Regions from separate parts of the Streptomyces sp. NPDC058295 genome, predicted to be linked through region 1. Evidence: riboswitches for the same ligand, from Rfam matches in the RefSeq annotation. Region 1 holds a riboswitch; each other region holds the start of a gene.

The links. A riboswitch is a leader RNA that binds a small molecule or an ion and turns the genes downstream of it on or off. The one in region 1 is predicted to bind cyclic di-AMP.
Positions count from the first base shown of each region.
Region 2: linked by a shared signal. The riboswitch ahead of ACFVYS_RS06195 (M23 family metallopeptidase) and the one ahead of ACFVYS_RS02645 (peptidoglycan DD-metalloendopeptidase family protein) in region 1 are both predicted to bind cyclic di-AMP.
Region 3: linked by a shared signal. The riboswitch ahead of ACFVYS_RS24605 (transglycosylase family protein) and the one ahead of ACFVYS_RS02645 (peptidoglycan DD-metalloendopeptidase family protein) in region 1 are both predicted to bind cyclic di-AMP.

Region 1 covers NZ_JBHVYO010000002.1:58,242-65,633, forward strand. Annotated here, with positions in the region: gene ACFVYS_RS02630 (SGNH/GDSL hydrolase family protein) at 1-351, opposite strand, end outside; gene ACFVYS_RS02635 (DUF6250 domain-containing protein) at 478-1,185, opposite strand; gene ACFVYS_RS02640 (hypothetical protein) at 1,200-3,095, opposite strand; gene ACFVYS_RS02645 (peptidoglycan DD-metalloendopeptidase family protein) at 3,338-4,291, opposite strand; cyclic di-AMP (ydaO/yuaA leader) riboswitch at 4,296-4,490, opposite strand; gene ACFVYS_RS02650 (alpha-galactosidase) at 4,760-6,835, opposite strand; gene ACFVYS_RS02655 (tyrosine-protein phosphatase) at 7,059-7,392, shown strand, end outside.
Region 2 covers NZ_JBHVYO010000004.1:159,020-166,411, reverse strand. Annotated here, with positions in the region: gene ACFVYS_RS06210 (DNA topoisomerase (ATP-hydrolyzing) subunit A) at 1-1,902, opposite strand, end outside; gene ACFVYS_RS06205 (pitrilysin family protein) at 2,173-3,522, shown strand; gene ACFVYS_RS06200 (M16 family metallopeptidase) at 3,519-4,907, shown strand; cyclic di-AMP (ydaO/yuaA leader) riboswitch at 5,110-5,278, shown strand; gene ACFVYS_RS06195 (M23 family metallopeptidase) at 5,293-6,039, shown strand; gene ACFVYS_RS06190 (GntR family transcriptional regulator) at 6,228-6,923, shown strand; gene ACFVYS_RS06185 (HPr family phosphocarrier protein) at 7,150-7,392, opposite strand, start outside.
Region 3 covers NZ_JBHVYO010000023.1:99,596-106,987, reverse strand. Annotated here, with positions in the region: gene ACFVYS_RS24620 (hypothetical protein) at 1-790, shown strand, start outside; gene ACFVYS_RS24615 (cytochrome P450) at 787-2,082, shown strand; gene ACFVYS_RS24610 (transglycosylase family protein) at 2,288-3,304, shown strand; cyclic di-AMP (ydaO/yuaA leader) riboswitch at 3,510-3,696, shown strand; gene ACFVYS_RS24605 (transglycosylase family protein) at 3,700-4,407, shown strand; gene eno (phosphopyruvate hydratase) at 4,801-6,087, shown strand; gene ACFVYS_RS24595 (septum formation initiator family protein) at 6,221-6,697, shown strand; gene ACFVYS_RS24590 (DUF501 domain-containing protein) at 6,790-7,335, shown strand; gene ACFVYS_RS24585 (exopolyphosphatase) at 7,332-7,392, shown strand, end outside.

The DNA of each region.
Region 1 (7,392 bases):
GGTGGTCACCATGACCGTGCCGGCTGCGGCGGTCAGGGCCGAGATCGCGCGTTCGAAACGCTCGGCGACCTCGTCCGGGTCGGTACCGGGACGGAGGATGTCGTTGCCGCCCGCACAGAAGGAGACCAGGTCCGGGGCGAGTTCCACCGCCCTGGGGAGCTGGTCCTCCATGATCTGGTCGAGCAGCTTTCCGCGGACCGCGAGGTTGGTGTAGTTGAAGTCGCCCTCGGGACGCCGGTCGGCGAGGAGGACCGCGAAGCGGTCCGCCCAGCCGACGAACGCCCCGTCGGGGCCTGGGTCGCCGACGCCCTCGGTGAAGCTGTCCCCCACCGCCACGTACGACCTGATCACTGATCTGTCGTCACTCTTCGAATCGTCTGCCACAGCAGTTCATCATTCACCTTCGAATGTGACCTACGCGATCGTAGGAAGGGGTTGACGGGCGGTGAGATAAGACACCCTTAAAGAGTTTGCCAATCAGGGAATAAGGGACCAGGCCCGGAAGTCGTTGATGCGGAAATGGCTCCAGGTGGTGCGGAAGGCGAAGTGCCCGCCCGTGTAGGGCTCCGGGTCGGTGAGGTCGAAGACGAGCCGGCCGTTGTTCCACCAGCGGACGACCGAACCGTCGGAGACGATGCGGACGTGGTTCGGCTCGTTCGCGACGAGCAGCGGCTCGGTGTAGTCGTAGATCAGCGGACGTACACTCGCCTCGCCGACGTAGCGGCGCAGCCGGGTCGTGGTGTTGGTGTTGGCGCCGTAACCGACGTAGTACGTCTTGAGGTAGTCGTACTCGGCGAGGGCGCCGCCGCGCGGGGTGGCGAAGAGATCCTCCGGGGAGCGGACGTCGAGGGCGTTCCAGAAGTTGTTGAGGTCGGAGACGCGGTCGTTGACCCCGCCCGCGGAGACCGGCGTGGCGACGTACTCGAGGACGTACGGCCCTTCGAGCGGCCGCTTGAACCAGATCGTCGCGCCGGCGGGCACGTCGACCTCCAGGGTCCCGCGGGAGGCGGTGACCGTCCCGCCCTTCTCCAGTTCGACGGCCCACTGGCGCAGGCCGTGCCGGAAGTCGTCGTGGGCGATCAGGCGGCGGTGGCGGGACCGGGGGCTCGCGGCGGCCGCCGGGGCGAGGGCGGCCAGCGCGGTGCCTGCGGCGAGGGCTCCGAACGCCCTGCGGGTGGTCGTCATGATGGTCGGCTCCTTCAGCGGGCGGGGGTGGTGAGGTGCGGCTCGGGGACACGGCGGGTCTCGGTGCCGAGGTAGTAGTCGGTGTACGTGGACTGGAGGTAACCGCGGACGGTCCAGCCGAGGCGGTACGCGGGGTTCTGGGCGAGCGTGTACACGCGGGTGTCGGTCGGCACGGTGCTGGTGTAGAGGCGCAGGGCGGTGTGGTCGGCGGTCTCGGCGAGGATCTCCTCGCGCCAGTCCCCGACGAGGTCGCCGTAGAACGGGGTGGCGTTGCGGGCGCCGGAGACGACGCCGGCCGGATCGAAGAGCGTCGTGCTGCTCTCGGTCGCCGGGTCCCACTTCTCGACGCGGGTGAAGTCGAGCAGTTCCGACGCCTTGTCACCGTCCCACCAGATACGGAAGTTGACGCTGGGGGTGGTGGTGGAGACCTTGCCGTCCTGGACGTTGAAGACGCCCGCGCCGGGCCGGGTCACGTCGGCGGTGGACGTCCAGTACTCGTAGCCGCGGTGGCCGGGGTCGATGTCCGCGGCGTTCCCGCGGCCGGTGTCGAGGTCCGCGTCGCTCACCGGGCTCGCCGGGTGCGAGCCGGTGACCAGCCGCTCGCCGGTGGCGGCGTCGTAGTAGTACCAGGGGAAGGCGGAGACGATGCCCAGTTCGGACTGCTGGATGGCGAAGCCCTCCAGGCCGGGCCGGTCGGGGTCGAGGTCGGCGATGTCGAAGCGGTCGCCGTGGATGGCGCCGTCGACGACGTAGCGCAGCGTGCCGTCGCTGTTCACGACGTAGTTGCCGTCGGCGATCTCGTCCCTGCCGTCCCCGTCGACGTCGACGGTGCGGATCTGGTGGAAGCTGCTCGCGCCGGTCGTCGGGTCCACCACGTACTTCCAACGGCGGGTGAGTTCCGTGCCGTTGAAGTCCCAGGTCTGGAACAGGACCCGGAACGCGCCGCGCTTGGCTCCGACGCGGGTGACCGACTTGGTGACCAGGCTGGGGTGTTCGCCGTCGAGGTAGGCGATACCGAAGTGGCCGCCGGAGGGACCGTCGGCCACGAAGTCGTCGGGGACGGGCTGCCGGGTCCGCTCGGTGCCGGTCGCTCCGTCGATCACCGACACGAACTGGTTCGCGGGCGAGGCGGCGGTGACCTGCGAGCCGTCGGCGAAGGTGGTCCCGGCGGCGGTGTGCGCCAGCACCTCGGCGCGGCCGTCGGCGTCGAGGTCGTAGACGGTGACGTTGTCGTCGTTGCGGTAGCCGCCGATCGCCGTGGAACCGCTGATCGCGGCGGGCGCCGGGTCGTTGGCGCCGTTCCCGCCGACCTGGGTGTAGGAGCCGGGGCCTAGGTCGACCCGCCACAGGCGCTCACCGGTGAGCGTGTAGGCCTCCAGCAGGTCGGGCCTGTCACGGGTCCCGGACAACCGGCTGACGACGAGCTCGTAGCGTCCGTCGCCGTCGAGGTCACCCGGCCAGGCGTGCTGCACGGTGTAGCCGTCGGCACCGGCCAGCGGGATCTCGGCGTAGCCGTCGGTGAAGCGCAGGGCCGCCGGACTCGGCTTCTGCACCCGCCCGTCGACGACGGCGCGGACGGTGTACGTGCCCGTCCCCGGGCTGTCGTCCTGATAGGTCGTCGACTTGCGCAGCGGCTCCCGGTTGAGCCGGCGTCCGTTCTTGTAGACGTTGAAGGCGATGGCGTTCGCGTACCGCGCGTACTCGGTGCCGAGCAGCCGCCAGCTGAGGAAGGTCCCTTCGCCGGACGGGGTGGCGGCCAGGCCGCGGTCGAGGTTCTCGACGATCCGGCGCGGGATCCCGGTGGCGTGCCCGGCGGGCGCGGAGACGAGTCCGGCCAGCAGGGTGACGGCGGTGACGGCGGCCGCGGCCGCGGCGCCCTTGATGACGATGCGTCGGTCGACGCCGGACACAGGACCTCCGAAGAGCGTGAGAAAGCGCTTGCTCGCTGACGGAGATCACTGTGTCCCCACTCTCTCCCGCCTGTCGATGGGGCACCGAGGGCTGCCATGAGAACGCAATAGAACGATCATGAACGCGCAAACTCCGACGCCGCCCCTCCTCCCCTCCCCGGACATGCCGAAGGCCGGACCCGGGGATCGGGGTCCGGCCTTCGGCCGCGTGTCAGGCGAGAGGTCGTCGGAGTCGGAGGGGGTCAGCCGACGGAGACGCCGTGCGAGCGGAGGTAGGCGATCGGATCCACGTCGGAGCCGTAGTCCGGCGTGGTACGGATCTCGAAGTGCAGGTGCGGGCCGGTCACGTTGCCGGTGGCACCGGAGAGGCCGACCTGCTGACCCGCGGTCACGGTCTGGCCGGCCGAGACGGAGAGCTGGGAGAGGTGGGCGTACTGGGCGTAGTAGCCGTCGGCCAGCTTGATGACGACCTGGTTGCCGTACGCGCCGCCCCAGCCCGCGGAGACGACGGTGCCCGCGCCCACGGCCTTGAGGGAGGTGCCGGTCGGGACGACGAAGTCGGTCCCGGTGTGGTAGCCACTGGACCACATGCTGCCGGCCGTGTGGTACGCGGTGCCGACGGTGGCGCCCGCCACCGGCAGCGTGTAACCGCTGGAGGTGCCGGTGCCGTTCTCGGCGGCCTGGGTGACCGCCTTCGAAGCGGACGAACCGGACGACGAGGACGACGACTTGGTTCCGGACGCCTTCGACTTCGACGGGGCGGACGAGGAGGAACCGGACGACGAGCCGGACGACGAACCGGTGCTCGCCGCCTTCTTGCCGATCGAGAGCTTCAGTCCGGGGTGGATCAGCGACGGGTCGCTGCCGACGGCCTGACGGTTGTCCTGGTACAGCTTCTGCCAGCCGCCGCTGACGTTCTGCTCGTCGGCGATCTTCGACAGATAGTCGCCGGACCGCACGGTGTAGGACTTGGCCGTCGTGGCGGTGGCCGCCTTCTGCGCCACCGGCACGGACTGCACGGCCTTTTCCGGAACGGCCTGGAAAGCCGACTGTGCGACGGACTGCGCGGGGGCCGCGTGAGCGCCGGCGGCACCTATGAGCGGAAGGGCGAGCGCGGCGCCGCCCGTTCCGGCGACGGCTATGGAACGAGTGAAGCGCTGGGTCTTCGGACGGCGGTGCTTACCCTTCGCGGGCATGGCGAATTCCTCTCCGGCGCCTGCGAGGTGAGCTGTCGGGTGCGGACTGGAGATGCCCGGCCGCGCCGAGGCGCGGCTTTACCCCAAAGCCTGTTCCGGAGACCGGAACAGGCGGTTGTACCTGTGGGTCCCCCGCTCCTGCCAGATACGGGTGAGTGTGCGGACTCCGGGCGGTGGCAGGATTCGGCGTCCGTCCGGATTGGTGTGGAACGTAAGCGACCAGGACGCACAGGGACAAGCAGAGGTCGCGCCGCTAACGCCTTTCTCTTGATCCGCTGTGAGAATCCCCGGTCACACTCCGTGAGACAGGGGGCCCGTTTACCGCCAAGCACCCTGGAAAAGCATGCGAATTACGTGAACATGACGGGCGACGCACGGTCACGGATATGACGCTGCTCACGTGACAGCTCTCCAGGTTCCTTTATTCCAGAGCGAGTTGGAATTAAGGCTTCAATTCGGACAGAAACCTCAGATGCGACGCAGCCGGATAACCGTCGCATCAAGGTCGCCCCGCAGACCGGTGCGCAGCCCGTGATGGAGCAGCACCGCTCCCCGGTGGACTTCGCCCGTTTCACGGCATTCGTACGACGCTGTCGGGTCGAGTCCACGCAGCCGCAGCGCCGGGACGGGCTCGCCGAACCGCTGCGCCTGGAGCCAGGCGAGGACGACACTCTCGTCACCGCGCACGTACTGCACGGCGCTCAGGCCGCCCGCCGGGGGCCGCAGCCGGTAGAGGTCGCCCTGCTGCACGAGCGGCCGGATCTCCTTGTAGAGGTCCACCCATCGGCGCGCCTCGGCGAGCTCCTCCTCGCTCCACTCGGAGAGGTCCCCGCCGACGCCGAGCACGCCGGCCATGGCACTGACGAAGCGGAAGCGCAGCGAGCTGACCCGGCCGTTGAGCTGGGTGTTGGGGCTGTCGGTGACCCAGGCCGCCATGACCCGGGCGGGGTGGATCTGACTGAAGCCGTGCTGGATGTCGAGCCGGTCGAGCGGATCGGTGTTGTCGGAGGTCCACACCTGGTCGGTACGGCTCATGATCCCGAGGTCGATGCGCCCGCCACCGCCGGAGCAGGACTCGAAGGCGACCCCGGGGTGGGCCGCCCGCAGCCGGTCCAGGAGCGCGTACAGGGCCCGTACGTGGTCGACCCAGAGGCGCTGCGGGTAGGGGTCGTCCGGCCAGCCGGCGTCGGTGAAGCAGCGGTTGAAGTCCCACTTCACATAGTCGACGGGCGCGCTGGACAGGAGCCCGTGGAGCTGCTCCCAGAGGTACTCCTGGACATCCTCGCGCGCGAGGTTCAGCACGAGCTGATTGCGGAACTCCGTCCGCTTTCGTCCGGATTGGAACTGCACCCAGTCGGGGTGCGCCCGGTACAGCTCGCTGTCCGGGTTGACCATCTCGGGCTCGACCCAGATGCCGAACTGCATGCCGAGGTCGTGCACCTGGTCGGCGAGGGGCTTCAGCCCGTTCGGGAAGCGGTCGCGGTTGGGCTGCCAGTCGCCGAGCCCGGCGTGGTCGCCGGTACGTGCCCCGAACCAGCCGTCGTCGACGACGAAGAGCTCCACGCCCATCGCGGCGGCCCGCCGGGCGAGCGTGCCCTGCTGCTCCTCGGAGATGTCGAAGTAGGTGGCCTCCCAGGAGTTGAACAGCACCGGCCGGTCCCGTTCGGCGTCCGGGACGACGTACGCGCGCTGGTAGGCGTGCCAGGTGCGACTCGCCCCGCCGAAGCCGCCGTCGCTCCACAGGCCGGCGAAGACGGGTGTGGTGAAGGACTCCCCCGGGGCCAGCCGCAGCAGCCCCGAGTCGTCGTACCCGACGCCTCCGGTGATCTGCACGCGCGCGTCCGGGAGTTGGGCGACGGCGATCCGCCAGGTGCCCGACCAGCCGAGGGCACAGCCGTAGACCTCGCCGCGCTCCTCGGTCGCGTCGGTGTCCAGGGCGACCCAGGGCAGGTGCTGGTGCCCGGTGTGGCCGCGCCGGCTGCCGATGACCTGCTCGCCGTAGGTGAGGGGCGACCGGGTGAGCCGGGACTCGGCGGCCCAGCGGCCGTGCAGCTGCGACAGCCGCCAGTCGTCGCGCTCGGGCAGGGTCCAGGTGGCGGAGTCGGCGCGCAGCAGCTCCAGCGGCCCCTCACCGTCGTTGCGCAGGGTCGTCCAGCGCTCGACGACATCGCCGCGCATCCGGTAGTGCAGGGTGACGGCCAGCCCGGCGTCCCGGAACCGCAGCCGCAGCCCGTCGTCGTCGGCCTCGAAGTCCCGGTAGGACCACTCGGTGCCGCGGCGCTCGTCGGTGCGCACGGACAGGGCGGGCCGGACGAAGCGGGGGCCGCCCTCGACCGGGTACTCCTCCCGGCCGTCGAGCGGGGACTCGAAGGACGCCCCCCGCTCCGACGGCGGGAGGGCGGCGAGCGCCTCGGCGTCCGCGAGCGCGATGCCCGGGCCCCAGTGCAGGTGGACCAGCTCGTCGGCCTCGGTGAGGTGGAGGGCGTAGCTGCTCGTCGGCCCCGAAAGGAGCCAGGTACGGCCGTTGTCGGCGATCTCGGGCATCAAACCCCCACTAATTCGAACAGGTGCGATCAAGCACCAACATCATCGAATGCGGTCGGCCTGCCGGGCAACTTTCCGTGGACAACTCTTCACCTGGGCAGACGTCCGGAGTACCGGCCTGTGGACAACCCGTTGCCCGGGGAACCCATGTCGTATCGTCGGGGCAGCGTCCCGTCGGCCACCACGAGCCGCGCCGACGGAGACCGACAGGGAGGGAGCCCCCGTGACGCAGCAGATCCCGTCGACCGAGCCCGAGCTGGCCGGTGTGCGCAACTTCCGGGATGTGGGCGGTCTGCCGACCGTCGACGGCCGGCGGGTGCGGCACGGCGTGCTGTTCCGCAGCGGCCATCTCGCGCACGCGACCGACGAGGACGCCGCGTTCCTCTCCGGCCTGGGCCTGCACACGATCTTCGACTTCCGCAACGCCGCGGACCAGAAGCTGGAGGGCCCGGACGTCGAGCTCCCGGGCGTGCGCAATGTGAACCTGCCCCTGTCGGACCCGGCGGACGGCTCCGAGTTCTGGAAGATGGTCCGCGACGGCGAGATCGACCAGCTGC
Region 2 (7,392 bases), on a different contig from region 1:
CGTGCCGATGGCCAGGCCCGGGGACGACTCGTCGAGCGTGGTCAGACAGATCACCGTCTCGTCGCCCTCCAGGGAGACGAACTCCGCCAGCGGGGCACCGCCCGAGAGGTTCGGCGCCGAGGCCGTGTCCGGGAGCTGCGGCAGGTCGACGACGTTGATCCGCAGCAGGCGTCCCGAGGAGGTGACGGCGCCGATCTCCCCGCGCGCGGTGGCCGACACCGCCGAGACGATCACATCGTGCTTGGTGCGCTTGCCGCCCCCGTCCTCGGCGTCCTCGGCGTTCTCCGTGAAGGGCTCGCCGTTCGCCGTGCGGGCCAGCAGGCCCGTGGAGGACAGCAGGACACGGCACGGGTCGTCCGCCACCTGGAGGGGCACGGCGGTGGCCGTGGTACCCGAGGACTCCAGCAGGACCGTACGGCGCTCGGTGCCGAACTTCTTGGCCACCGAGGCCAGTTCGGCCGAGACCAGCTTGCGCAGTTCCGCGTCCGAGTCCAGGATCCGGGTCAGCTCGGCGATCTCCTCGTTGAGCTTCTCCTTCTCCGCCTCCAGCTCGATGCGGTCGTACTTGGTGAGCCGGCGCAGCGGGGTGTCCAGGATGTACTGGGTCTGGATCTCCGACAGCGAGAAGCGCTCCATCAGGCGCTGCTTCGCCTCCGCGCTGTTGTCGCTGGAGCGGATCAGCCGGATGACCTCGTCGATGTCGACGAGCGCCGTCAGCAGGCCCTCCACCAGGTGCAGCCGGTCACGGCGCTTGGTGCGGCGGAACTCGCTGCGGCGGCGCACCACGGTGAAGCGGTGGTCGAGGTAGACCTCCAGGAGCTCCTTGAGCCCCAGCGTGAGCGGCTGGCCGTCGACCAGCGCCACGTTGTTGATGCCGAAGGACTCCTCCATCGGGGTCAGCTTGTACAGCTGCTCCAGGACGGCCTCCGGCACGAAGCCGTTCTTGATCTCGATGACCAGGCGCAGACCGTGCGCGCGGTCGGTGAGGTCCTTGACGTCGGCGATGCCCTGGATCTTCTTCGAGCCGACCAGGTCCTTGATCTTGGCGATGACCTTCTCGGGCCCGACGGTGAAGGGCAGTTCGGTGATGACCAGGCCCTTGCGGCGGGCCGTGACGGTCTCCACCGACACCGTGGCGCGGATCTTGAACGTGCCGCGGCCGTTCTCGTAGGCGTCCCGGATGCCGGAGAGGCCGACGATCCGGCCGCCGGTGGGCAGGTCGGGGCCCGGAACGTACTTCATCAGGGCGTCCAGATCCGCGCCGGGATAGCGGATCAGGTGGCGGGCGGCCGCGATGACCTCGCCCAGGTTGTGCGGCGGCATGTTGGTGGCCATGCCGACCGCGATCCCGGACGCGCCGTTGACCAGCAGGTTCGGGAAGGCGGCGGGCAATGCCACCGGCTCCTGCTCCTGGCCGTCGTAGTTGGGCGAGAAGTCGACCGTGTCCTCGTCGATCGACTCCGTCATCAGGCTCGTCGCCTGGGCCTGGCGGCACTCGGTGTACCGCATGGCGGCCGGCGGGTCGTCGTTGCCCAGCGAGCCGAAGTTGCCGTGGCCGTCGATCAGCGGCACCCGCATGGAGAAGGGCTGCGCCATCCGCACCAGGGCGTCGTAGATCGACGCGTCGCCGTGCGGGTGCAGCTTGCCCATGACCTCGCCGACGACCCGGGCGCACTTCACATAGCCGCGCTCCGGGCGCAGGCCCATCTCGTTCATCTGGTAGACGATGCGGCGGTGCACCGGCTTGAGGCCGTCACGGGCGTCCGGCAGGGCGCGGGAGTAGATGACCGAGTACGCGTACTCGAGGAAGGAGCCCTGCATCTCGTCGACGACGTCGATGTCGAGGATCCGCTCCTCGAACGACTCGTCGGGCGGCGGGGTCTTCGTGCTGCGGCGGGCCATCGCTGCCGGCTCCTTGCTGGGGCGTGATACGGGATCTGACGCGGACCATTGTGGACCGTGGCACTGACAGCGCGGGCGAGGACCCGGCGTCGGCCGTCCGGCCCGAACGCAGAGGCATCTCCTCCACGGCTGCCCGCAGGCTACGCGATCTCGCTCTCGGCGTATGTCGTCCGGGAACTTCGCGGACCGTCCGCACGCTTGCATACAGTGGCAGGACCGGCAGGAAAACCGCGGTTTCGACGACCGCGTCCGCGATCGGAAGGGACGTACATGCCCATGGGTCACACGGCCACAGCCCAGGCAGGCTCCGGGGGCCTGACAGCGACCGAGCACCGTCTGGCCAACGGCCTGCGCGTGGTGCTCTCGGAGGACCACCTGACCCCCGTCGCGGCGGTGTGCCTCTGGTACGACGTCGGTTCACGCCACGAAGTCAAGGGGCGTACGGGTCTTGCTCACCTTTTCGAGCACCTGATGTTCCAGGGTTCCGGCCAGGTCAAGGGCAACGGACACTTCGAGCTGGTCCAGGGGGCCGGCGGCTCGCTCAACGGCACCACCAGCTTCGAGCGCACGAACTACTTCGAGACCATGCCCACCCACCAGCTGGAGCTCGCCCTCTGGCTGGAGGCCGACCGCATGGGATCGCTGCTCACCGCGCTGGACGACGAGTCGATGGAGAACCAGCGCGACGTCGTCAAGAACGAGCGCCGTCAGCGCTACGACAACGTCCCCTACGGCACGGCCTTCGAGAAGCTGACCGCTCTCGCCTACCCGGACGGCCACCCGTACCACCACACGCCGATCGGCTCGATGGCCGACCTGGACGCGGCGACCCTGGAGGACGCGCGCGCGTTCTTCCGCACGTACTACGCGCCCAACAACGCGGTCCTCTCCGTGGTCGGTGACATCGACCCGGAGCAGACCCTCGCCTGGGTCGAGAAGTACTTCGGCTCCATCCCCGGCCACGACGGCAAGCCCGCGCCCCGGGACGGCGGGCTGCCCGACGTCATCGGTGAGCAGCTGCGCGAGATCGTCGAGGAGGAGGTGCCGGCCCGCGCGCTGATGGCCGCCTACCGGCTGCCCGAGGACGGCACGCGTGCGTGCGACGCCGTCGACCTGGCGCTCACCGTCCTCGGCGGCGGCGAGTCCTCCCGCCTCTACAACCGGCTGGTGCGCCGCGACCGTACGGCCGTCGCGGCCGGCTTCGGGCTGCTGCGGCTCGCCGGAGCGCCCTCCCTGGGCTGGCTGGACGTGAAGACGTCCGGTGACGTCGAGGTGCCCGTCATCGAGGCCGCCATCGACGAGGAGCTCGCCCGGTTCGCCGAGGAGGGCCCCACGGCCGAGGAAATGGAACGCGCCCAGGCGCAGTTGGAGCGCGAGTGGCTCGACCGGCTCGGCACGGTCGCCGGCCGCGCCGACGAACTGTGCCGGTTCGCCGTGCTGTTCGGTGACCCGCAGCTCGCCCTCAACGCCGTCCAGCGCGTGCTGGACGTGACGCCGGAGGAGGTGCAGGAGATCGCCAAGGCCCGCCTGCGCCCCGACAACCGCGCGGTGCTCGTCTACGAGCCGACCGCCGCCGAAGCCCCCGCCGACCAGGACGAGAACGAGGAGGCGGCCCGGTGACCGAGCTCGCCACGATGGACTTCCACCCCCAGCCCCGGGCGGGCGAGGCCAAGCCGTGGGCGTTCCCGGCGCCCGAGCGCACCGCGCTGGCCAACGGCCTGACCGTGCTGCACTGCCACCGTCCCGGCCAGCAGGTGGTCGCCGTCGAGATCCTCCTCGACGCGCCCCTGGACGCCGAACCGGCCGACCTCGACGGCGTCGCCACGATCATGGCGCGGGCCTTCTCCGAGGGCACCGACAAGCACTCCGCCGAGGAGTTCGCCGCCGAACTGGAGCGCTGCGGCGCCACCCTGGACGCGCACGCGGATCACCCCGGTGTCCGGCTGAGCCTCGAAGTGCCGGCCTCGCGCCTGCCCAAGGGCCTCGGTCTGCTCGCCGACGCCCTCAGGGCCCCCGCGTTCGCCGACAGTGAGGTCGAGCGCCTCGTCCGCAACCGTCTGGACGAGATCCCGCACGAGCTGGCCAATCCCTCCCGGCGCGCCGCCAAGGAGCTCTCCAAGGAGCTGTTCCCGGCCACCGCGCGGATGTCGCGGCCGCGCCAGGGCACCGCGGAGACGGTCGAGAAGATCGACGCCGCCGCCGTGCGCGCCTTCTACGAGAAGCACGTCCGTCCCGCCACGGCCACCGCCGTGGTCGTCGGCGACCTCACCGGTGTCGACCTGGAGGCGCTCCTCGGCGACACCCTGGGTGCCTGGACGGGCTCCTCGGCCCAGCCGCGGCCCGTGCCGCCGGTGATCGCCGACGACGCCGGCCGGGTCGTCATCGTGGACCGTCCGGGCGCCGTCCAGACGCAGTTGCTGATCGGCCGGATCGGCGCCGACCGGCACGACCGTGTGTGGCCCGCGCAGGTGCTCGGCACGTACTGCCTCGGTGGCACCCTCACCTCCCGGCTGGACCGTGTCCTGCGCGAGGAAAAGGGCTACACCTACGGCGTCCGCGCGTTCGGGCAGGTCCTGCGGTCCGCCCCGGACGGCTCTGGCGCCGCGATGCTCGCCATCAGCGGCTCGATCGACACGCCGAACACCGGTCCCGCGCTGGACGACCTGTGGAAGGTGCTGCGCACCCTCGCCGCCGAGGGGCTGACCGACGCCGAGCGTGACGTCGCCGTGCAGAACCTGGTCGGTGTGGCGCCGCTGAAGTTCGAGACCGCCGCGGCCGTCGCCGGCACGCTGGCGGACCAGGTCGAGCAGCACCTGCCCGACGACTTCCAGGCCACGCTGTACCAGCAGCTCGCCGCGACCGGCACGGTGGAGGCCACCGCGGCGGCAGTGAACGCCTTCCCGGTGGACCGCCTGGTGACCGTCCTCGTCGGTGACGCGGCCCAGATCAAGGAGCCGGTCGAGGCCCTCGGCATCGGCGAGGTCAAGGTCGTGTCCGCGGAGTAGGTCCCGGCAACGGCACGCGCGTGCGGGGGCCCTGGTCGACGAAAGCGTCACCAGGGCCTCCGTATGTCCGAATTGATGCGGAGGTTGCCTGTCTGCCCTGTGGGATGCGCTACAAAAACCGGGATCCGTTTGAGGATTGAAACCCGCGCCGCTTAGCGTCATCCGGGCTGTTCGTCAGGCAGTGCGCCGCAGCCGCGGCACCGGACAGTCATCGCCGAGTCCCCGTACGGCGCGAGCCAGGGGAGCCGGGGACCCACTTGTGAAGTCCCTGGGGTGAATCGGACGCCCGCGCGTGAACGCGAGGGGGTCCGTAGGAGACCTTCCTGCTCCGAACCCGTCAGCTAACCCGGTAGGCGAGAGGGAAGGAAAGGACACCCCCAACTTCATGGCGTTCACCTGCGCCACCGGGAAGCACCGTCGGCCCAGCCGGATGCAGCGCAGCAGCGTCCGCGCGGCGGGCATCGCGGCGCTCACCACCACCGGTGTCATGGCCACCGTCGCCTCCACCCCGGCGGCCTTCGCCGCCGAGCCCACCCCCGAGCAGACCGGGCTGATCCCCGTCGTCACCGCCGGCGAGTCCGTCGCCGAGCAGATCGACGACCAGGTCGCCGTGCAGAAGCACGCGGCCTTCGAGGAGGCCGCCCGGCAGGCCGCCGCCAAGAAGGCCGTGGAGGAGCGCGAGGCACGTGTGCGTGCCGCCCGCGAGGCCGAGCGCAAGCGCCTCAACACCTTCGTGCTGCCGATCACCGGTTCCTACGTCTCCACCGGTTACCAGGCCAGCAGTTCGCTGTGGTCCTCCGGCAGCCACACCGGTATCGACTTCCACGCCGCGAGCGGTACCTCCGTGCACGCGGTGGGCTCCGGCACCGTGGTCGAGGCCGGCTGGGGCGGGTCCTACGGCAACCAGATCGTCATCAAGATGAACGACGGGACGTACACCCAGTACGGCCACCTGTCGTCCCTCGCGGTGTCGGTGGGCCAGACGGTCACCCCGGGCGAGCGGATCGGCCTGTCCGGCGCCACCGGCAACGTCACCGGCGCGCATCTCCACTTCGAGGCCCGCACCACCGCGGAGTACGGCTCGGACATGGACCCGGTCGCCTACCTCCGCACGCACGGCGTGAACGTCTGACGACCCACTGCGACAGATCGTCTTGCCCCGGCCCTCCCGGCCGGGGCATTCGCCGTTTTCGAGGCCCCGCTGTCCAAAAAATATCCCTGGATTCCGGCCCGCCATCGGAAATCCCCGCTCATTGCAATAGAGTCACGGAACACACGTCAATCGTCGACGTTTCACGGGGATTAAGGCGGAGGTCCGTCATGCGTATTCCGGCGCACTCGGTGTGCACGGCCATTCGGGACGACATCGTCGCGGGTGTCTACGAGCGCGGCAGCCGCCTCACCGAGGAACTCCTCGCCCGCCGCTACGGCGTTTCCCGCGTCCCCGTCAGAGAGGCGCTGCGCACGCTGGAGGCCGAGGGTTTCGTGGTCACGCGGCGGCACGCGGGCGCGTGCGTCGCGGAGCCGACCGAGCAGGAGGCCGCGGACCTGCTGGAGATGCGCATGCTCCTGGAGCCGCTCGGTGCCTCCCGGGCCGCCCAGCGGCGCACCGAGGCCCATCTGAAGGTGCTGCGCGGGCTCGTCCGGCTGGGCCAGGAGCGGGCCAGGCGGGGCAACAGCGAGGATCTGCGCTCCCTGGGGGGCTGGTTCCACGAGACGCTCGCCCAGTCCTCCGGAAGCCATGCCCTGACGTCGATGCTCACCCAGCTGCGCCACAAGATCGCCTGGATGTACGCGGTGGAGGTCCCGGCCAACCCCGTGGAGTCCTGGGCGGAGCACGGCGCGATCGTGGACGCGGTGGCGCGCGGCGACGGCGAGCGCGCGCGGGCGATCACGGCGCTGCACACCGAGCGCGCGACGACCGCGCACCGGCTGCGCTTTTCCGGCGGCCCCGAGCGCGCCGACCGTGTGAGGACTTCGCAACCTCCCGTAAACATGACGGGTCTGCGGCATTAACACGAGGGCCGTATACAAAGAGGGGATAATTCGCGGGGGATTATTTCTGCTGCCCGTAAAGGGAAATGCGAAGGGCTCGCCCGATAATTCGGACGAGCCCTTCGGGGTTTAGCGGGACGACACCTTCGAAGTGCCGAACACCGCCACCGTCAATGGAGCACCCCCGACGACGCGCAACCGCATCCGCGAGAGCGGCGGCGGCTCAGGCGCGTAGGGGGCCACCCGCTCAGACGGTCTCGGGGAGCTCCTCGAGCCCCTCGGCGACCAGCTTCGCCAGACGGTCGAGGGCGGCGTCCGCGCCGTCGGCCTCGGAGGCGAGGACGATCTCCTCGCCGCCCTGGGCGCCCAGGCCGAGAACGGCCAGCATGGAGGCCGCGTTGACGGGGTTGCCGTCAGCCTTGGCGATCGTCACCGGGATACCTGCGGCCGTGGCGGCCCGGACGAAGATGGAAGCGGGGCGGGCGTGAAG
Region 3 (7,392 bases), on a different contig from region 1:
GGCGATGCACATGCTGAGCCTGCTCTCCGAGAACGAGGCGACGGCGCTGGACTGGCTGCGCAAGGCCGTGGACGCGGGGAGGACGGAGCTGGCGGGACAGGTCGGCGAGCGGCTCCTCGGGCAGGGCGAGGCGGAGGAGGCGCTGCCCTATCTGCGGGCGGCGGCCGAGGCGAAGCCCGATGGTCCACAGGCGCGGCTGGTCGGGGAGGCGCACCTGGCGCTGGCCGAGCAGTGGCTGCGCAAGGCGGCGGCCGAGGCTGACATGGCGGCCACACACCGGCTGGGGGACCTGCTGCTGGGGCGCGGCGAGTTCAGCGAGGCGATGGACCTCTACGTAAGTGCCGAGATGCAGGGATACACCCCCGTGGCCCGCAGCGCGGCCGTGTCCTTCCTGCTGAGTCACGAGGAAGAGACCGCCGAGGTACTGCTGGCCCGCGCCGCCGCCGACGGCGACGAGGGGGCCGCCGAGTTGCTGGCCGGCCTCCGCAAGCCGCGGCAGAGCCTGGACGACGCCGCGGACTACTTCGCCGGCGACGGCAGGCTGGACGCCACACACGAGGCCGCTGTGGTGGAGAAGATGGGGTTCTCGGACGAGGCCCGCAAGGGGTACGAGCAGGGTCACGCCCGCGGCGACGCCTACGCCGCCTACCGGCTCGCGCTGCTCCTCGAGAAGCAGGACAGCGCCGCCGAAGCCACCCTCTGGTACCGCAAGGCCGCCGACCTGGGGCACCCCGCCGCGCGGAAGGCCCTCGCGGAGCGCGGCGAGGACACCGCTACGGTCGGGGAGTGACCGAGCAGCCCGACACAGACCACCAGGACCGCACCACTCCCGAACTCTTCACCTGGGAGTTCGCGACCGACCCCTACCCCGCCTACGCCTGGCTGCGCGAGCACGCGCCCGTGCACCGCACCGTTCTGCCCAGCGGGGTCGAGGCCTGGCTGGTCACCCGGTACGCCGACGCGAAACAGGCCCTCGCCGACCAGCGGCTCTCCAAGAACCCGGCGCACCACGACGAACCGGCGCACGCCAAGGGCAAGACCGGCATCCCCGGTGAGCGCAAGGCCGAGCTGATGACGCATCTGCTCAACATCGACCCGCCGGACCACACCCGGCTGCGACGGCTCGTCAGCAAGGCCTTCACCCCGCGCCGGGTCGCCGAGTTCGCGCCCCGGGTCCAGGAGCTGACGGATCAGCTCATCGACCGGTTCGCCGCCGAGGGGAAGGCCGACCTCATCCACGACTTCGCCTTCCCTCTCCCCATCTACGCGATCTGCGACCTCCTGGGCGTCCCCCGTGAGGACCAGGACGACTTCCGCGACTGGGCGGGGATGATGATCCGGCACGGCGGGGGCCCGCGGGGCGGTGTCGCGCGGTCGGTGAAGAAGATGCGCGGTTATCTGCTGGAGCTCATCCACCGCAAGCGCGCGGAGCTTCCCGCCGATCCGGCTCCCGGCGAGGACCTCATCTCGGGTCTGATCCGCGCCTCGGACCACGGCGAGCACCTCACCGAGAACGAGGCCGCCGCCATGGCCTTCATCCTGCTGTTCGCGGGCTTCGAGACCACCGTCAATCTCATCGGCAACGGCACCTACGCCCTCCTCACCCACCCCGAGCAGCGCGCACGCCTCCAGCTCTCGCTCACCGAGCACGACGGCGACCGCGGCCTCCTCGAGACGGGCGTCGAGGAACTCCTGCGCTACGACGGTCCTGTGGAGCTCGCCACCTGGCGGTTCGCGACCGAGCCGCTGAGCATCGGCGGGCAGGACATCGCGCCGGGCGACCCCGTGCTCGTGGTGCTGGCGGCGGCCGACCGTGACCCGGCGCGCTTCGCGGACCCCGACACCCTCGACCTGTCCCGCCGTGACAACCAGCACCTCGGCTACGGCCATGGCATCCACTACTGCCTGGGAGCCCCGCTGGCCCGGCTGGAGGGCCAGACCGCGCTGGCCACCCTGCTCACCCGGCTGCCCGATCTCCGACTGGCCGTGGAACCGGCCGAGTTGAGGTGGCGCGGCGGGCTCATCATGCGCGGACTGCGGACTTTGCCGGTCGAGTTCACTCCGGTGCATTCCGGCTCATAAGCGATCCACATCTGACCGGATGTCAGCCGGAGTGTGACCGTTCGGCGGAGTAAAGGTGACCAACACTCAAGTCTGTGATCTTCACGTGATCTGCGCGGCATTAACTTGTGACAAGTGATCGTCTGCCGATACGTTCTCTCGTCAGCGCGACGCATCGGTTCCACTCGCCGCGCCGGTCAGTGCTGTCCAGAGAAAGGCCCTTCGCATGCTCTCCGGGAACGGTCGTCACCGTCGCCCCCGCCAGGCCCCGGCCCTCCTTGTCGCGGCCGGAGTGACGGGCTCCGCCATCGCCATCCCGCTGCTCGCCGCCTCCGGCGCGAGTGCGGCGGACGGCACGGTGTGGGACAAGGTGGCGCAGTGCGAGACCGGCGGCTCGTGGAGTGCCGACGAGGGTGGCGGCGAGTACGGCGGCCTGAGTCTCACCCAGAAGGACTGGGAGGCGAACGGCGGCCTCGACTACGCGACCAGCCCCGACCTGGCCAGCCGCAGCCAGCAGATCGCCGTCGCGCAGAAGGTGCTCGCGGCCGAGGGGATCGGCGCTTGGGGCACCTGCGGGCTGACCTCCGGGCTCACCCAGGAGAACGGCGCGCTGAGCGTGGACACCGGCGTGGCGGACGACTCGTCCGACTCGTCCGACTCATCTGGGTCTTCCGGATTGTCCGACCTGTCCAGGGGATTGTCCGGATCCTCGGGCTCCACGGCCGACGACGACTCCTCGGCCGGATCGTCCGACTCGTCCGCTGATTCCTCCGGTTCGCCCTCGGCGTCCGCTTCCTCCCCTTCATCCTCTTCCTCCGCCGCCACGGTCGACTCCGGCACGTCCGGCGGTTCCGGCGGCCGGAGCGACGGCTCGACGGGCGCGAGCTCGCCCACGGCGACCCCGGGTGCGGACGACTCGGACAAATACGTCCAGGACGAAGGTTCTTGGAGTCTCGTCGACACCGGCTCCCTGGGCCCGGGCAAGCACCGCGGCGCCACCGCCGACGAGGCCGCGACCAAGAGCGCGACCGGCACCGGCGTGGACGGCACCGCCCCCGCCTCCGCCGGCCGGCATGCCGCGGCCACCTATGTCGTCCAGGAGGGCGACTCCCTCGCGTCCATCGCCGACTCCCTTGGTCTCGACGGCGGATGGCGCGCCCTCTATGCCGAGAACAGGGGCCTCATCGGTGTCGACCCGAGCAACATCGCCGCCGGTCAGACCCTCGACACAGGGGTGGAATAGGGCGCAAAGCCCAAGAAAAACAGCGGGAGTTCACGTCACGCTTCGCGCCGAATGTCCGGTTTGGTGAAAGTGTGGGATGAGTCTCAGAAGCCCTGATCGTCTTTGAAATTCCGTCGATCGCGTGTCTACGGTCGAGGCCGCTCGGCAACCCGAGCCCCGGCCGTCGCAACGCCGAATCCTGCCAGCGACGAACCGGGAACAGTCGTCGCGTCAAGCGCCGTAGGCAGGAGCGGGGGACCCAAGGTAAGTGCCGCGCCGGTCGGTTGACCGGAACGGCTAGGGGTGAAGCCACACCTCCCACGGAGCAGCGCTCCGACGGGCGAGGAAGTGGCCGGGCAACTCACACGACCCGAACCCGACAGCTCACCTCGCAGGCGTCGGTGAGGGGATCCACCATGCTGTTTTCCGCCAAGGGCAAGCACCGCCGTCCCTCCAAGGCGACCCGCGTCGCCACGCTCGCCGGCGTCACCGGCGTCGCCATCGCCGCCCCGCTGATGGCGGCCGGCAACGCCTCCGCCGCCACCGCCTCCGAGTGGGACACGGTCGCCCAGTGCGAGGCCGGCGGCAACTGGTCCATCAACACCGGCAACGGCTACTACGGCGGTCTGCAGTTCTCGGCGTCCACCTGGGCCGCGTACGGCGGCACCGCCTACGCCTCCACCGCCGACCAGGCCTCCAAGTCCCAGCAGATAGCCATCGGCGAGAAGGTCCTCGCGGGTCAGGGCAAGGGTGCCTGGCCGGTCTGCGGCACCGGCCTGTCCGGCGCCGCCTACAACGGCTCGAGCGCCGCCTCCTCGGGCTCCGGCTCCTCCGGTTCCTCCAGCTCGTCGAACGGCGGCAGCACCAGCAGCCGCTCGACCGACGAGCAGAGCGCCTCCCGCTCGACCGACCGCCCGGCCGCCTCCAAGACGGTCACCACCCCCACCGGCAAGAAGGTCAAGAAGGGTGACGGCGAGTACAAGGTCGTCAAGGGCGACACCCTCAGCTCCATCGCCGAGAAGCACAAGGTCAAGGGTGGCTGGGCGAAGCTGTTCGAGCTGAACAAGGACATCGTCGTCGAGGCCGACCTGATCTACCCGGGCCAGCAGCTGCACCTGAAGTGACGCTCGGCCCGAAGTGACACCGGGCCCGCAGTGACGCTTCGCCCGAAATGACACCTGGCCCCCAGAGAAGCCACAGCACCCTCATATCCGAGGTCGGCACACTGAAGACCTCGTGAGGGTCACCCCCCGTCCCCACGGGCCCCCCGCTCCGGTGCGTGTTCCCCCGTACGCACCGGAGCGGGGTTTCTCTTTGCCCGTTCGTCACTTCCTGTCGGCTTTTCTCGGCCACCCCCTTTGTTCCGGGCGGAAACAATAGGTACCGTCTGTCTGTCCACGGGACGGTCGGTCGGCTGCCGACGGTCCCGGGGCGGTTAGGCTCTAGTCGCAAGGCTCAGCAAGGGCTCATCAAGTCCCCTGGGCCCCGCACAACCAGCGTCACATCCCAAGAAGGAGATGCTCGTGCCGTCCATCGACGTCGTCGTAGCCCGGGAAATCCTGGACTCCCGAGGCAACCCCACGGTCGAGGTCGAGGTCGGCCTCGACGACGGCAGCACGGGTCGTGCCGCCGTTCCGTCCGGTGCCTCCACCGGTGCCTTCGAGGCCATCGAGCTCCGCGACGGTGACCCCAACCGCTACCTCGGCAAGGGTGTCGAGAAGGCCGTCCTCGCGGTCATCGAGCAGATCGGCCCGGAGCTCGTCGGCTACGACGCCACCGAGCAGCGCCTGATCGACCAGGCCATGTTCGACCTGGACGCCACCGACAACAAGGCCTCGCTCGGCGCCAACGCCATCCTCGGCGTCTCGCTCGCCGTCGCGCACGCCGCCTCCGAGGCCAGCGACCTGCCGCTGTTCCGCTACCTGGGCGGCCCCAACGCGCACCTGCTGCCGGTGCCGATGATGAACATCCTGAACGGCGGCTCGCACGCCGACTCCAACGTGGACATCCAGGAGTTCATGATCGCCCCGATCGGCGCGGAGTCCTTCTCCGAGGCCCTGCGCTGGGGTGCCGAGGTCTACCACACCCTCAAGAAGGTGCTGAAGACCAAGGGCCTGTCCACCGGCCTCGGCGACGAGGGCGGCTTCGCCCCGAACCTGGAGTCCAACCGCGCCGCGCTCGACCTCATCATCGAGGCCATCAAGCAGGCCGGTTACGTCCCCGGCGAGCAGATCGCGCTCGCGCTCGACGTCGCCGCGTCCGAGTTCTACAAGGACGGCAAGTACGAGTTCGAGGGCAAGTCCCGCTCGGCCGCCGAGATGACCGAGTACTACGAGGAGCTCGTCTCCGCGTACCCGCTCGTCTCCATCGAGGACCCGCTGTACGAGGACGACTGGGCCGGCTGGAAGGTCATCACCGACAAGCTGGGCGACAAGGTCCAGATCGTCGGCGACGACCTCTTCGTCACCAACCCGGAGCGTCTGGCCCGCGGCATCGAGGAGGGCTCCGCCAACGCCCTGCTCGTCAAGGTCAACCAGATCGGTTCGCTGACCGAGACCCTGGACGCCGTCGAGATGGCCCAGCGCAACGGCTTCAAGTGCATGATGTCCCACCGCTCCGGCGAGACCGAGGACGTCACCATCGCCGACCTCGCGGTCGCGGTGAACTGCGGCCAGATCAAGACCGGCGCCCCGGCCCGCTCGGACCGCGTCGCCAAGTACAACCAGCTGCTGCGCATCGAGGAGATCCTCGACGACGCCGCGGTCTACGCCGGCCGCAGCGCCTTCCCGCGCTTCAAGGGCTGAGCAAGGTCTGATCAAGGGCTGACGCCGCCGACCCCAACCGGGGCAAGGCTCCGCCAGTCGTACGTACGTCCCCGTACCGGTCCCGTACCGTGTGCGGGGACGTACGCACGTGTGAGACGGGAGGCGGGAAGCAGTGGCCGTGAAGGACCGGGACCGTTTCTCCACCGCGACCAGGATCAAGCTGCTCGGCGAGCAGACCGCGGCCCGGGTCTACCGCTCCCAGACCAAGCGCCAGGCCCGCCGCTCCCGGCTCACCGGCCGTGCCGCGCTCCTCGCGCTCGTGCTCTGCACGCTGATCGTGGCCCTGGCCTACCCGATGCGCCAGTACGTCTCCCAGCGCGCCGAGATCGCCGATCTGGAGCGCGAGAAGCGGCAGGCCAGCGAACGCGTCGAGCAGCTGCGCGACCTCAAGGCGCGCTGGCAGGACGACGCCTACGCCGAGCAGCAGATCCGGCAGCGGCTGCACTACGTGCTGCCGGGGGAGACCGGGTTCGTCGTGATCGACCCGGACGCGGCCAGGCAGTCCCGCGCCGACCTCGGGTCGGCCGACCGCCCCTGGTACTCGAACGTCTGGGACGGCGTCGACAAGTCCGACGCCTCGGACCAGTGAACAGCCGACCAGTGAACGACCGACCGGTGAACTGAGACCGGTGAACCGACCGGTGGTCAGAACCGGTTGCCGGAACCGATAGAAAGACAGGCATGGAAACGCCCCCGCCGACCACCCCGCGCACCGAGCCCACCGACGCGGACGTCGAGGCCTTCAAGCAGCAGCTCGGACGGCCGCCGCGCGGTCTGCGCGCGATCGCGCACCGCTGCCCGTGCGGTGAGCCGGACGTCGTGGAGACGGCCCCCCGCCTGCCCGACGGCACGCCCTTCCCGACGCTGTACTACCTGACGTGCCCGAAGGCCAACTCGGCCATCGGCACGCTCGAGGCGAACGGCGTGATGAAGGAGATGACGGAGCGGCTCCAGGCCGACCCGGAGCTGGCCGCCTCCTACCGTGCCGCGCACGAGGACTACGTCCGGCGCCGGGACGAGATCGAGGAACTGAAGAACTTCCCGAGCGCGGGCGGCATGCCGGACCGGGTGAAGTGCCTGCACGTGCTCGTCGCGCACTCCCTGGCGGCCGGCCCGGGTGTGAACCCCCTCGGCGACGAGGCCCTGGAGATGCTCCCGCAGTGGTGGCGCAAGGGCACGTGTGTGGTGCCGGCCGCGCGGGACGACGCGAAGGCGGCCGCCCGGTGACCCGGGTCGCCGCCGTCGACTGCGGTACGAACTCGATCCGCCTCCTCGTCGCCGACG